2 regions of the Leclercia sp. G3L genome follow, and region 2 is predicted to be linked to the other one. Evidence: predicted binding sites of a transcription regulator. Region 2 holds the regulator's gene; the other holds the start of a gene.

Region 1 (7,717 bases), 840 kb from region 2:
GGGCGGGAGTGCCTTTCTACCTGCGCACCGGTAAACGTCTGCCGGCCAAATGCTCTGAAGTGGTTGTCTACTTCAAAAATCCGGAACTGAACCTGTTCAAAGAGTCCTGGCAGGAGCTGCCGCAGAACAAACTGACCATCCGTCTGCAGCCGGACGAGGGCGTGGATATTCAGGTGCTGAACAAGGTGCCGGGCCTGGATCACAAACACAACCTGCAGACCACCAAGCTGGATCTGAGCTACTCCGAAACCTTCAACCAGAACCATCTGGCGGATGCGTACGAACGTCTGCTTCTGGAAACCATGCGTGGGATCCAGGCCCTGTTTGTGCGTCGTGACGAAGTGGAAGAGGCGTGGAAATGGGTCGACTCCATCACCGAAGCCTGGGCTGCGGATCAGGATGCACCGAAACCTTATCAGGCGGGTACCTGGGGACCGGTTGCCTCTGTGGCGATGATCACCCGTGACGGCCGCTCCTGGAACGAGTTTGAGTAAATTAACCGCTAATCCTTAGGGGTTATTTTACCGGTAACATGATCTGGCTCAGGCCAGCGCACAATAAATAACCATTTAAGCTCCGTGTGGATTTCCACCCGGAGCTTTTTTTATTACACTGCCGGAAGCGATTTTGCCCCAGAGCTCCGGCAATCAAGCGTTTCAGCGATGTTATAGCCTGCTAAACACTTTGTTAATTCCAGAGCGCGGACAGATAAATGACAGGAGCTTCTATGAATTCGACTTTGTTACGGGTAACACAGCGCATTGTTGAGCGCTCGAAAAAGACCCGTTCAGCCTACCTCGCGCGCATTCAGCAGGCGAAGACCGATACGGTCCATCGTTCGCAGCTGGCCTGCGGTAACCTGGCGCATGGTTTTGCCGCCTGCCAGCCAGAAGATAAAGCCTCGCTGAAAAGCATGCTGCGTAACAATATCGGCATCATCACCTCCTACAACGACATGCTCTCGGCGCATCAGCCGTATGAGACCTACCCGGACATCATTCGGAAAGCGCTGCACCAGGCCAATGCCGTGGGCCAGGTCGCGGGCGGGGTGCCTGCGATGTGCGACGGCGTGACCCAGGGTCAGGACGGGATGGAACTCTCGCTGCTGAGCCGGGAAGTGATCGCCATGTCCGCCGCGGTCGGCCTGTCGCATAACATGTTTGATGGCGCGCTGTACCTCGGCGTGTGCGACAAGATTGTTCCGGGGCTGGCGATGGCGGCCCTGTCGTTTGGTCATCTTCCTGCGCTGTTCGTGCCGTCAGGCCCGATGGCCAGCGGTCTGGCTAATAAAGAGAAAGTGCGCATTCGCCAGCTGTATGCCGAAGGCAAAGTGGATCGCATGGCGCTGCTGGAGTCGGAAGCGGCGTCCTATCACGCGCCGGGCACCTGTACGTTTTACGGTACCGCCAACACCAACCAGATGGTGGTGGAATTTATGGGAATGCAGCTGCCGGGCTCGTCGTTTGTCCACCCGGATGCACCGCTGCGTGAAGCCCTGACCGCCGCAGCGGCGCGGCAGGTGACCCGCCTGACCGGTAACGGCAACGAGTGGATGCCGCTCGGTAAAATGGTTGATGAAAAAGTGGTGGTCAACGGTATCGTGGCTCTGCTGGCGACCGGCGGCTCCACCAACCACACCATGCACATGGTGGCGATGGCCCGTGCTGCGGGCATTCTCATCAACTGGGACGATTTCTCCGATCTGTCTGAAGCGGTGCCGCTGATGACCCGTCTCTACCCGAACGGCCCGGCAGACATTAACCACTTCCAGGCGGCGGGCGGCGTACCGGTGCTGATGCGCGAGCTGATGAAGGGCGGTCTGCTGCATGAAGACGTCAACACGGTGGCCGGTTTTGGCCTGCAGCGTTACACCCTGGAGCCGTGGCTGAACGATGGCGAGCTGGACTGGCGTGAAGGGGCTCAGGCTTCGCTGGATGAGAGCGTGATCGCCACCTTCGACAAGCCATTCTCTCACCACGGCGGCACCAAAGTGCTGAACGGCAACCTGGGTCGGGCGGTAATGAAGACCTCTGCGGTGCCGGTGGAAAACCAGGTTATTGAGGCCCCGGCGATTGTGTTCGAGAGTCAGCATGACGTGCTGCCGGCATTTGAAGCCGGTCTGCTGGACAAAGATTGCGTGGTTGTGGTCCGTCATCAGGGACCAAAAGCGAACGGCATGCCAGAATTACATAAACTAATGCCGCCACTTGGTGTATTATTGGACCGCTGTTTCAAAATTGCGTTAGTAACCGATGGACGCCTCTCCGGCGCATCAGGTAAAGTGCCTTCTGCCATCCATGTCACCCCGGAAGCTTACGACGGTGGATTGCTGGCAAAAGTGTACGATGGCGACATCATCCGCGTTAACGGTCAGACCGGCGAGTTGACCTTACTGGTGGATGAGGCGGTACTTGCCGCACGTAAGCCACATATTCCTGACCTGAGCGCATCGCGCGTGGGCACGGGGCGCGAAATGTTCAGTGCGCTGCGCGAGAACCTCTCGGGCGCAGAGCAGGGCGCGACCTGTATTACGTTTTAAGACGACAAGAATTATCGATCTGGCGAGAGAAAAACTCTGATGAAAAACTGGAATACAAGTGCAGAAGCAATCCTGAAAACTGGCCCGGTAGTGCCGGTGATCGTGGTTAACAAGCTGGAACACGCTGTGCCGATGGCGAAAGCGCTGGTTGCCGGTGGCGTTCGCGTCCTGGAAGTGACCCTGCGTACCGCCTGTGCAATGGATGCGATTCGCGCCATCGCCAAAGAAGTGCCGGAAGCCATCATCGGCGCAGGTACCGTACTGAACCCTCAGCAGCTGGCTGAAGTCACCGAAGCCGGTGCGCAGTTCGCCATCAGCCCGGGTCTGACCGAGCCGCTGCTGAAAGCGGCAACCGAAGGCTCCATTCCACTGATCCCGGGTATCAGCACCGTATCTGAGCTGATGCTGGGTCTGGACTACGGCCTGAAAGAGTTCAAATTCTTCCCGGCGGAAGCCAACGGCGGCACCAAAGCGCTGCAGGCTATCGCAGGTCCGTTCGCCAACGTGCGTTTCTGCCCGACTGGCGGCATCTCCCCGGCGAACTACCGTGACTATCTGGCGCTGAAAAGCGTGCTGTGCATCGGTGGCTCCTGGCTGGTTCCAGCGGATGCGCTGGAAGCGGGCGACTGGGATCGCATCACTAAGCTGGCGCGCGAAGCGGTTGAAGGCGCGCAGCAGTAAGCTTTAGGTATTGTGCGCGTTTTTTGCCGGGAGGCGCTGCGCTTACCCGGCCTACGATAAACGTCAAATGTCTAAAAAAAACGGGCCTAGTGGCCCGTTTTTTTATCCTGCTACCTGCACGCTGGCGGCGGCCTGTTTCGCCCGCTCTATTGCGGTTTCCACATCTTCGCCCGTTGCCAGCGCCACGCCTAAGCGACGCGAACCTTCGATTTCTGGCTTACCGAACAGACGCAGCTGCAGGCCCGCGCCCACTGCCGCATCAACGTTATCAAAGGTGACGTTCTGGCTGGTCAGCTGGGGCAGGATCACCGCCGATGCCGCGGGACCATACTGACGCACGCCACCTACCGGCAGGCCGAGGAAGGCACGGACGTGCAGGGCAAACTCGGAGAGGTCCTGCGAGATCAGGGTCACCATGCCGGTATCGTGCGGACGTGGGGAGACTTCGCTGAAAATTACCTCGTCGCCACAGACGAACAGCTCGACGCCAAACAGCCCGTGGCCGCCCAGGGCCAGCACCACTTTGCGGGAGATCTCCTCGGCGCGCGCCCGGGCCAGCGGGCTCATCCGCTGCGGCTGCCAGGATTCACGGTAGTCGCCATCTTCCTGACGATGGCCAATCGGATCGCAGAAGTGCACCCCATCGACGGCGCTGACGGTCAGGAGGGTAATCTCAAAATCAAACTGCACCACCCCCTCAACGATGACCCGGCCGGCACCGGCGCGGCCCCCCTGTTGGGCGTAATCCCAGGCCTGATCCAGCTGGTCGGCGCTGCGCACAAAGCTCTGTCCTTTGCCGGAGGAGCTCATCACCGGCTTAATGATGCACGGGTAGCCAATGTCGTTCACCGCCTGCAGAAAATCGCTCTTGCTATCGGCAAAACGGTAGCGGGAGGTAGGCAAAGCCAGCTCTTCCGCGGCCAGGCGGCGAATACCTTCCCGGTTCATGGTCAGCTTCGCGGCGCGGGCACAGGGCACCACGTGCTGGCCTTCGGCTTCCAGCGCCAGCAGGGTATCGGTGGCGATGGCTTCGATTTCCGGCACCACGAAGTGCGGTTTTTCTGCGGCAATCACCGCGCGCAGGGCGTCGCCATCGAGCATATTAATGACGTGCGAGCGATGGGCAACGTGCATGGCCGGGGCATCGGCATAGCGATCGACGGCGATCACTTCAATCCCTAAGCGCTGGCACTCGATGGCCACTTCTTTGCCCAGTTCACCGGATCCGAGCAACATTACGCGCGTCGCTGCCGGGCGCAGCGCAGTTCCTAAACGAGTCATAATCATCCCCCTGAAAAAGTTGCGCGCAGTATAAACGAAAACGTTTGCGTCTGTCTTGTTTCGCGAAAATCCGCCGTGCCGACAGGCGGTTATTTGCATCGTCATATTTTTCGACCATGCTTTTGGGGAGCCAATACAGGAGATCGTGATGAACAAAACAGGGGTCGTGATGGCGCTGGCGCTGCTGGGTGCCAGCCTGACGGCGCAGGCCGCCGATGAGAAAACCGTGAAGTTTCCGACCTGTGAAGGTCAGGATGCCGAGGGGATTGCCGCCAGCGTGAAGCGGGACTATCTGCAAAACCGCATCGTGCGCTGGGCGGACGATCAAAAGACGCTGGGGATGGCCGACCCGGTAGCGTGGATCAACCCGAAGGAGGTGAAGGGTGAAAAAGATCGCTGGACCGTGCCGCTGACGGTGCGGGGCAAAAACACCGATATCCATTATCAGGTGAAGGTGGACTGTAACGCGGGCAGCGCGCAGTACCTGTCAGCGAAAAAGTGAATTTTCGCTTCTTTTGTCGCCGCAGACATTTCCTGACATCCCCTCGCTTAGGCTGTGAGATTCATGCACCGTTAAGTGAGGGAAATCATGTCAAACTGGTTGAATCAATTACAGTCGCTGCTGGGGCAGAAAGCGGGGTCATCCTCGGGAGAAGGGCTGAGCAAAATGCTGGCGCCAGGGGCGCTTGGCGGCCTTGCCGGACTGCTGGTGGCGAATAAATCTTCGCGTAAGCTGCTGGCGAAATACGGCACCGGTGCCCTGCTGGCGGGCGGCGGGGCCATTGCCGGCACCGTGCTATGGAATAAGTACAAGGACAAGGTGCGTTCTGCCCATCAGGATGAACCGCAGTTTGGTCAGCAGGCCTCTGCACTGGATGTGCGCAGCGAAAGGCTGATCCTGGCCCTGGTCTTTGCGGCGAAGAGCGACGGGCACATTGACGATCGAGAGCGCGCCGCCATTGAGCAGCAGCTGCGGGAAGCGGGCGTGGAGGAGCAGGGCAGGGCGCTGGTGGCCCAGGCCATCGAGCAGCCGCTGGATCCGCAACGACTGGCGCAGGGGATAAAAAATGAAGAGGAAGCGTTGGAGCTCTATTTCCTGAGCTGCGCGGCGATCGATATCGATCACTTTATGGAACGCAGCTATCTCAATGCGCTGGGCGATGCGCTGAAAATCCCGACCGAGGTCCGGGAAGGCATTGAGCAGGATATTCGTCAGCAAAAACAGGCGCTCCCCGGCTAACTTTTTACCCCCGGGTATCCCGTTTCGCTTGCATCGTGCGCATGTTTTGCCAACCTTATAGGGTGTTAAACGTAAAAGAATCATACTGACATGCCACCTAAAGCCCAACGCATACCGCACGCTCTCACCGCGCACGGTGACACGCGTATCGACAACTATTACTGGTTGCGCGACGATACCCGCTCACAGGCGGAGGTGCTGGATTACCTCCACGATGAAAATGACTATGGCCGCAGGGTCATGTCGACGCAGCAGGCGCTGCAGGACCGTCTGCTTAACGAAATGGTAGAGCGCGTTCCGCAGCGTGACGTCTCGGCGCCCTGGAGTCGCAACGGCTATCGATACCGACACGTCTATGAGCCCGGTAACGAATACGCCATCTATCAGCGGCAGTCGGTGCTCTGCGCCGAGTGGGAGGAGTGGGAAACGCTGCTGGATGCCAACCAGCGGGCGTCGCACAGCGAGTTTTATACCCTGGGCGGCATGGCGGTGTCGCCGGATAACGCCATTATGGCCCTGACCGAAGACTACCTCTCCCGACGGCAGTACGGCTTACGGTTCCGCAATCTGGAGTCCGGGAACTGGTATCCCGAGATGCTCGACAACGTCTCCCCCGATTTTATCTGGGCCAACGACTCGGAGACCGTCTATTACATCAAAAAGCATGCCACCACGCTGCACCCTTTTCAGGTCTGGCGGCATACGGTAGGCACCGCGTCCACCAGCGACGAGCTGGTTTATGAGGAGAAAGACGAAACCTTTTACGTCAGCCTGCACAAGACCACGTCGAAACACTACGTGATTATCTTCCTCGCCAGCGCCACCACTACCGAGGTGCTGCTGCTGGATGCCGAACTGCCGGACGCCCAGCCGCTGTGCTTTATGCCGCGCCGCAAGGATCACGAGTACAGTCTCGACCACTTCCAGCACACCTTCTATCTGCGCTCCAACCGGGAGGGCAAAAACTTTGGCCTTTACAAAACCAAAGTGCGCGACGAACGCAAATGGGAAGTGCTGATCCCGCCGCGCGAGCAGGTGATGCTTGAAGGCTTTACCCTCTTTACCGACTGGCTGGTGGTGGAAGAGCGCCAGCGCGGGCTGACCAGCCTGCGGCAGATAAACCGCAAAACCCGGGAGGTGATCGGTATCGCCTTCGACGATCCCGCCTACGTAACCTGGATTGGCTATAACCCGGAGCCGGAAACGTCGCGCCTGCGCTACGGTTACTCCTCCATGACCACTCCCGATACCCTGTTCGAGCTGGATATGGACACCGGGCAGCGCAAGGTGCTGAAGCAGGCCGAGGTCAAAGGCTTTAATGCTGAACTCTACCGCAGCGAGCACGTCTGGATTGTAGCTCGCGACGGCACCGAAGTGCCGGTTTCGCTGGTCTACCATAAGCACCATTTCCGCAAGGGCAAAAACCCGATCCTCATCTACGGCTACGGTTCTTATGGTTCCAGCATCGACGCCGATTTCAGCAGCAGCCGCTTAAGCCTGCTCGACCGGGGCTTCGTCTTTGCTATCGCCCATATTCGCGGCGGCGGCGAGCTGGGGCAGAAGTGGTATGAGGACGGCAAATTCCTGAAAAAGAAAAACACCTTCAACGACTATCTCGATGTCTGCGATGGGCTGCTGGAGCTGGGGTATGGCGACAGGAAACAGTGCTTCGCGATGGGGGGCAGCGCGGGCGGCATGCTGATGGGTACCGTGATCAACGAACGCCCGGGGCTGTTTAAAGGCGTGGTGGCGCAGGTGCCCTTTGTCGATGTGCTGACCACCATGCTCGACGAGTCCATCCCGTTGACCATTGGAGAGTATGAGGAGTGGGGCAACCCGCAGGATCCGACCTACTACCGCTACATGAAAGCCTACAGCCCTTATGACAATGTGGAGGCGAAGGCCTATCCGCACATGCTGGTCACCACCGGCCTGCATGACTCCCAGGTGCAGTACTGGGAGCCCGCGAAGTGGGT
Region 2 (7,717 bases):
CCGCCGCCGAGCGCGCCTCCCTGAAGCGTAATCCGTTCCACCCGTTTGTGACCTTCGATACCGCCGCATTAAGCGGGCTGGCGCTGGGGCAAACCGTGCTGTCGAAGGCCTGCATTACCGCCGGTATTGAGTTTGATGGCACCCAGGCGCACTCTGCCCTGTACGATACCGAGCGCACCACGGAGCTGTTTTGTGAAATTGTGAACCGCTGGAAACGCCTTGGCGGCTGGCCGCTGCCGGAAGCCGACAGCAACGCATAAAAAAAGCGACCTTGTGGTCGCTTTTTTATTTACCGGGCCCGGTAAATCACTCGGCGCCTGGCTCTTCAGATTTGTATTTCGCAGCCGTCTCTTTGATCAGCTGTTGCAGTTCACCGCGCTGATACATTTCAATCAGGATGTCGCAACCGCCAACCAGCTCACCGTCAACCCACAGCTGTGGGAAGGTCGGCCAGTTTGCGTATTTTGGCAGCTCAGCGCGGATATCCGGGTTCTGCAGAATATCAACGTAAGCAAAACGTTCGCCACAGGCAGACAGCGCCTGGACCGCCTGAGCGGAGAAACCACAGCTTGGCAGTTTCGGAGAACCTTTCATGTACAGCAGGATCGGGTTTTCAGCAATCTGCTGCTGAATTTTTTCAATAGTAGTGCTCATGTTTTGCTTCCTTTAACTTCTGTTACGGCAATCGTCTGACATTGTAGCGTTTCAGACCGACAACGGAAAATAACATTTTTGTCACTTATATGATTTTACCGCGCGTCCCTTAAAGATGCATTTAGAACCTAACTTATCGCGAGATTACCTGCGGTTTTGTTCACCTAATGCACAAAACGCCGCTGCGAAATTGTGATTTTTTGCGCTCGCTAACGAAACACAGTTTTAGATGCAAAAAGTTTATTAACGTTGGGCCTTTTTATAGATTAGAATCGACGAGTTTTGTAAATCATAAGTAGGTTTATTTATAACCTGCAATTACCAGGGGATTGCCAGTGGCGCGAATAAATAAATTCTCGATCACGCTCTGTGCTTTGCTGTTTACTTCTCTCACATTCACGCCGGTGGCTAACGCCTCAGAGCAGGCGCGGCCTTCTGCCGCGCATAAAACGCATCTGGCGAAAGCGACCGAACCTAAGAAAAAAAGCAGTACCAGCAAAACCACAAAAAAAGAGAGCACCAGTAAAAAGAGCAGCACCAAAAAAAGCCTCGCTAAAACACAGTCAACGCATTCCAGCAAAAAAAGCCGCACCACCTCCCGCAACGCCAGCAGAACCACGCAAACCGCCTCCCGCGTTGTGACAGAAAAATGCACCACCCGTAAAGGGCGTAAAGCGCAGTGCGTAAAAACCAGCAAGACCACGACTCTTGCCGAAGCGCATAAAGTCCGGGTGCAGAAAGCGCAGAAAACGGCAATGAATAAGCTGATGGGCCAGATCGGCAAACCTTATCGCTGGGGCGGTTCCTCTCCGCGTACCGGCTTCGACTGCAGCGGTCTGGTTTATTATGCCTATAAAGATCTGGTTAAATTCCGCATTCCGCGCACCGCTAATGAAATGTACCACCTCCGTGACGCCTCTCCGGTCGATCGCGGTGAGCTGGAGAGCGGCGATCTGGTGTTCTTCCGCACCCAGGGCCGTGGTACCGCCGATCACGTTGGCGTGTACGTGGGTAACGGCAAATTCATTCAGTCCCCGCGTACCGGCCAGGACATTCAGATCACCTCCCTCAGCGAAGACTACTGGCAGCGTCATTACGTCGGCGCACGTCGCGTGATGAAGGCCAACACCCTCCGTTAATCCCCTGCCCCGCCGGTACGCCTGCGGGGTAAGTTCCTCTTTTGCATAATCTTTCAATTTGCTACTCTATCCCTTCATTCAGTAGGGCTATTGAATGGATCACTATAATAAGGAGAGAAGCAATGTCGTTTGAATTACCTGCATTACCGTATGCAAAAGACGCCCTGGCCCCGCACATCTCTGCGGAGACCCTGGAGTACCACTACGGCAAACACCACCAGACCTATGTCACCAACCTGAACAACCTGATCGGCGGTACCGCCTTTGAAGGGAAAACCCTGGAAGAGATCGTACGCACGTCAGAAGGCGGCGTGTTTAATAACGCCGCTCAGGTGTGGAACCATACCTTCTACTGGCACTGCCTGGCGCCCAATGCCGGCGGCGAACCGACGGGTGAACTGGCGGCAGCCATTACTGCTGCGTTCGGCAGCTTTGCGGAATTTAAAGCGAAGTTTACCGATGCGGCGGTGAAGAACTTTGGCGCAGGCTGGACCTGGCTGGTAAAAGAGGCCGACGGCAAACTGGCGATCGTCTCTACGTCTAATGCGGGAACGCCGTTAACCACCCGCGCTATTCCGCTACTGACCGTCGACGTCTGGGAACATGCGTATTACATCGATTACCGTAATGCGCGCCCGAATTACCTCGAGCATTTCTGGGCGCTGGTAAACTGGGAATTTGTGGCGAAGAACTTCGCGGCATAATAAAAACGCCGAAGGGAACTCCTTCGGCGTTATTTTTATTCGGTAGCGCAAACCGGCTCGGGTTGTTTTCGTTCCGAGGCAAAGACCAGAATAAGCCCCAGGCCTGCAATAATGGCCCCCATCACCGGAACAAAGCTGTAGCCCATCCCGCTGGAAATGACCGCCCCACCGGCCGCCGCCCCCAGCGCATTCCCGAGGTTAAAGGCACCAATATTCACCGACGACGATAACCCCGGCGCATCGCTGGCCACGCGCATGACGCGCATCTGCAAAGGCGGTACCACCGCAAAGGTCGCCATGCCCCACACCACCATCGCCACGGCCGCGCCCACTTCATTACGCGCCAGCCACGGAATAGCCAGCATGATGACGATCAGCAGGAGTAAAAAGCCTTTCAGGGTGCCGCTCACGGATTTGTCCGCCAGCTTGCCGCCCAGGTAGTTGCCAATGGAAAAACCGACGCCAATCAGCACCAGCATGGCGGTGATAAAGGCCGGAGTCGCCTGGTTGATGTCATGCAGCACCGGGGCAATGTAGGTATAGAGGGTGAACATCGCCCCGGCTCCGAGGACGGTAGTCAGCAAGGCAGACAGCACCTGCGGACGCAGCAGCACCGCCAGCTCTTTGCGCACCTCCGGTTTTTCGCCCGCCCCGCCAGCCGGCAGGGAGAAGAACAACGCAATCATCGAAACCACGCCCAGCAGCGCGGTCGCCAGGAAGGACATCCGCCAGCCAATCGCTTCGCCCATCCAGGTTGCGGCCGGCACCCCACCGATATTGGCGATGGTGAGGCCCATAAACATGGTGGCGACAGCGCTGGCCTGCTTATGCTTCGGCACCACGCTGGCGGCGACTACCGACCCGAGGCCAAAGAAGGCGCCGTGGTTCAGGCTGGTCAGAATACGCGACAGCATCAGGGTGGTGTAATCCGGCGAGAGCGCCGACAGGACGTTACCGACGGTAAAGATCGCCATCAGGAAGATCAGCGCATTGCGACGCCCGCGATGGGACAGCAACAGGGTCATCAGCGGCGCACCCACCATCACGCCGATGGCGTAGGCGCTGATCAGCATGCCCGCAGCGGGAATAGAGACATCTACCCCCCGGGCAATAACCGGTAGCAGGCCCATCGGGGAAAATTCGGTTGTGCCGATACCAAAGGCGCCAATGGCCAGGGCCAGCAGCGGAAAATTGATTCTCATACTTCAACTCCAGACACCGTGTCGTCAGGCGACACAGAACAATGAAGGCGAAAGCATGACACCAATCACAAAAAATGAGAAGTTAACAATTTGGCAAAAGATTTTTGCAGGGCGCGTAACAATCAGCGGAAGGAACGAGGGAGAGCTGACCTCTCCCGCATCAATCAGTGCAGTGCCGCCGTCAGACCGCTGGCAACAATCAGACTCAGAACAATAATGGTGGTAATCAGCGAAAACTTAAGATCGGTACTCATCAATTTTTCTCCTTTTAATCACCCTATTAAGAGTGAGCCTGCTCATTTTTACACAGTTCAGGGTAAAAATCTTGCTGGATTTAGATTGATATCGGTTTTTGCTCTTCCCCTTTTGGCCAAGATAAGACAAAATTCCACGCTAAATTTATTAGCGTACCGGCCATTGACCCCCTCCTGACGTCCTGTGTCGTTTTCCCGGCGTACCGCAATTCAAATTGCGCAATTAGGGCGAGTGAAGGCAAACGTTTACCTATTGGTTTTTCAGGAGCTTAGATATGGTCTGGAGTGACATCTGATGGCAACAATTAAAGACGTGGCGAAACGCGCAAACGTTTCCACTACAACCGTATCACATGTTATTAACAAAACCCGCTTTGTTGCGGAAGAGACCCGCAACAACGTCTGGGCGGCCATTAAAGAGCTGCACTACTCTCCCAGCGCCGTGGCCCGCAGTCTGAAGGTGAATCACACCAAATCGATCGGCCTGCTGGCGACCAGCAGCGAAGCGCCCTATTTCGCAGAAATTATTGAAGCAGTAGAGAAGAACTGCTTCCAGAAAGGCTACACCCTGATCCTCGGCAACGCCTGGAACAGCCTCGAAAAACAGCGGGCCTATCTGTCGATGATGGCGCAGAAGCGCGTCGACGGTCTGCTGGTGATGTGTTCCGAATACCCGGAATCCCTGCTCACCATGCTGGAAGAGTACCGCAATATTCCAATGGTAGTGATGGACTGGGGCGAAGCGAAGGCCGACTTTACCGACTCGGTAATCGATAACGCCTTCGAAGGCGGCTACATGGCCGGTCGTTATCTGATTGAACGCGGCCACCGTGAAATCGGCGTGATCCCCGGAGCGCTGGAGCGCAACACCGGGGCCGGGCGTCTGGCGGGCTTTATGAAAGCGATGGAAGAGGCGTTAATCACGGTGCCGGAAAACTGGATCGTGCAGGGCGACTTTGAGCCGGAGTCCGGCTACCGCGCCATGCAGCAGATCCTCTCCCAGAGCCCGCGTCCGACCGCCATCTTCTGCGGCGGGGATATTATGGCAATGGGTGCACTCTGTGCCGCCGATGAGATGGGCCTGCGCGTCCCGCAGGACGTTTCGCTGATCGGGTATGATAACGTGCGCAACGCCCGCTTCTTTACCCCGGCGCTGACCACCATTCACCAGCCGAAAGATTCGCTGGGTGAGACCGCCTTCAACATGCTGCTGGACCGCATCGTCAACAAGCGTGAAGAGTCCCAGTCCATTGAGGTGCATCCGCGCCTGATTGAACGCCGTTCCGTCGCGGACGGACCGTTCCGCGACTACCGCCGTTAATCCTCTCCGGGAGTCAGTACCTCTGGCTCCCGCAGCCACTCCCGGTTCATCGTTTCACTGTCTCCCAGATAATCCAGCAGCCAGGCCAGGGCCGGTGACATATCGTTTTGTTGCCAGGTCAGGCAGCACGCCGCATCCGGGAAGGGATTTTCCAGCGACAGCGCCACCCATTTGCCGCTGTCGATCCACGGACGGGCAAAGTGCACCGGCACCATCCCCACGCACAGCCCGGCCGAGAGGCAGGTGGCTGACGATTCCCAGTCCGGGGTGACGATCCGCCGCTGGTTATCCAGCAGCCAGGTGATGCGTTTCGGCAGCGAGCGGGAAGTGTCTTCGCGCACCAGCGAGGGCCAGTTGCGCAGGGTATCATCGCTGAGCGGCCCTTCCATGGCGGCCAGCGGATGATGGCTGGCGACCACGCAGATCCAGCTCAGCGTACCCATATCGCGAAACGCATAGCGCCCCCCGACCGGGATCGCCTGGGTGGCGCCGATCGCCATTTCCACCCTGCCGTCCGCCAGCGCGTCCCAGACGCCGTTAAAGACCTCCTGGGACACCCGCAGCTCGACGTCCGAAAAGTGGCGGTAAAAATCGACAATCATCTGTCGGGTACGCTCGGGGCGGACGATATTGTCCACCGCAATGGAGATATGTCCGCGCCAGCCGTTGGCAATCTGCTGGCACTGTTCGCGGGTGATCTGCATTTTTTTGATAACAGACCGTCCCTCTTTCAGAAACCACATCCCGGCAGGGGTAAGCTCCACGTCACGGTGACGCCGCTCAAACAGCGGCACCGCCAGCCACTCTTCCAGTTGACGCACGGTGTAGCTGATGGCGGACGGAACGCGATGCAACTCCTGCGCGGCTCCGCTGAAGCTGCCGTTACGGGCGACGGCATCCACCACTTCAAGAGAATATTCTGACCACATTTTCTGCCTGCAAAATTTTTGAATGCAACCGCCAAATATTAGCGTTTCACAAGCGGGTTTGCACTCCCTACACTCAGCGGCTACCCAAACCTGCGCCCAAACGGAGAATAGAACAATGACACCCGGGAAAGGATTTTTAGTCTGGCTCGGCGGCTTAAGCGTGCTGGGCTTCCTCGCCACCGATATGTACCTGCCTGCCTTCTCGATCATGCAGGAGGATCTGCAAACCCCGGCGGCGGCCATCAGCGCCAGCCTGAGCCTGTTCCTGGCGGGCTTTGCCTTTGCCCAGCTGCTGTGGGGACCGATGTCCGACCGCTTCGGCCGTAAGCCGGTACTGCTGGCAGGGTTAGCCATTTTCGCCCTCGGCTGCCTCGGTATGCTGTGGGTCCGGGATGCCACCTGGCTGCTGGTGCTGCGCTTTATCCAGGCGGTGGGGGTTTGTGCCGCAGCGGTCACGTGGCAGGCGCTGGTAACCGACTACTATCCGGCTTCGCGCACTAACCGTATTTTTGCCACCATCATGCCGCTGGTCGGACTCTCTCCGGCGCTGGCGCCGCTGCTCGGCAGTTGGATCCTTGCCCACTTCAGCTGGCAGGCGATTTTTGCAGTGCTGTTTGTTATCACCCTGGTGCTGATGATCCCGGCTTTCAGCCTGAAGCCAGCGGCAGTGAAAAATGAACAACCTAAACAACGCGTCACCTTTTTATCGCTGTTACGTTCGCGCACCTACCGCGGCAATGTGCTGATTTACGCCGCCTGCTCTGCGAGCTTCTTCGCCTGGCTGACCGGCTCGCCGTTTATCCTCAGCGATATGGGTTACAGCCCGGCGGCGATCGGCCTGAGCTACGTGCCGCAGACCATCGCCTTCCTGATTGGTGGCTATGGCTGCCGTGCCGCGCTGCAGAAATGGCAGGGTCACCAGATGCTGCCGTGGCTGCTGGGCCTGTTTGCCCTCAGCGTGATCGCCACCTGGGCCGTTGGGTTTATCCCTGGCGTGGGCCTGGTTGAGCTGCTGATCCCCTTCTGCCTGATGGCGGTGGCAAACGGCGCGATCTACCCGATTGTGGTGGCGCAGGCCCTGCGTCCCTTCCCGCAGGCGACCGGCAGCGCTGCCGCCCTGCAGAACACCCTTCAACTGGGCCTTTGCTTCCTGGCGAGCCTGATGGTGTCGTGGCTGATTGCCACCCCGCTGCTGACCACCACCAGCGTGATGGTAGCAACCGTGGTGCTGGCGGCGCTTGGCTATCGGATGCAGTACGTGCGCGCAGAACAGCAGGATGACAGGCTGCAGGCCGGGTCTTCACAGGCATAACGGGCGAGTTGATTAGCATGCTAACAATATCCTGTTGAATCACTACCCTATCAGTCCTATACTGACTGAAGCGTTCTGATAAATACTAAAAATATTAAGTGTTAACGGGAGCCGGAGTGCTCCCGTTTTACCATGGATGGCCTTTCGGCAAGGGTCCTCTCCCTTCCTCTGTTCTACGTCGGATATTAGCCTCACGGGTCAC

The links. The regulator PurR, encoded in region 2, represses purine synthesis genes. The targets are predictions, from matches to a motif close to CANGCAAACGTTTGCNTG.
Region 1: a site for PurR is predicted at 4,535-4,552, ahead of purT (formate-dependent phosphoribosylglycinamide formyltransferase). Genes of this name have one in related genera too.

The regions. Positions count from the first base shown of each region.
Region 1 covers NZ_CP088265.1:3,103,343-3,111,059, forward strand. The annotation lists gene zwf (glucose-6-phosphate dehydrogenase) at 1-494, shown strand, start outside; gene edd (phosphogluconate dehydratase) at 728-2,539, shown strand; gene LRS40_RS16290 (bifunctional 4-hydroxy-2-oxoglutarate aldolase/2-dehydro-3-deoxy-phosphogluconate aldolase) at 2,579-3,220, shown strand; gene purT (formate-dependent phosphoribosylglycinamide formyltransferase) at 3,323-4,501, opposite strand; gene yebF (protein YebF) at 4,650-5,003, shown strand; gene LRS40_RS16305 (tellurite resistance TerB family protein) at 5,091-5,741, shown strand; gene ptrB (oligopeptidase B) at 5,832-7,717, shown strand, end outside.
Region 2 covers NZ_CP088265.1:3,941,064-3,948,780, forward strand. The annotation lists gene rnt (ribonuclease T) at 1-260, shown strand, start outside; gene grxD (monothiol glutaredoxin 4) at 307-654, opposite strand; gene LRS40_RS20365 (C40 family peptidase) at 990-1,793, shown strand; gene sodB (superoxide dismutase [Fe]) at 1,916-2,497, shown strand; gene LRS40_RS20375 (MFS transporter) at 2,533-3,699, opposite strand; gene LRS40_RS20380 (YnhF family membrane protein) at 3,864-3,953, opposite strand; gene purR (HTH-type transcriptional repressor PurR) at 4,249-5,274, shown strand; gene punR (DNA-binding transcriptional activator PunR) at 5,271-6,203, opposite strand; gene punC (purine nucleoside transporter PunC) at 6,319-7,515, shown strand.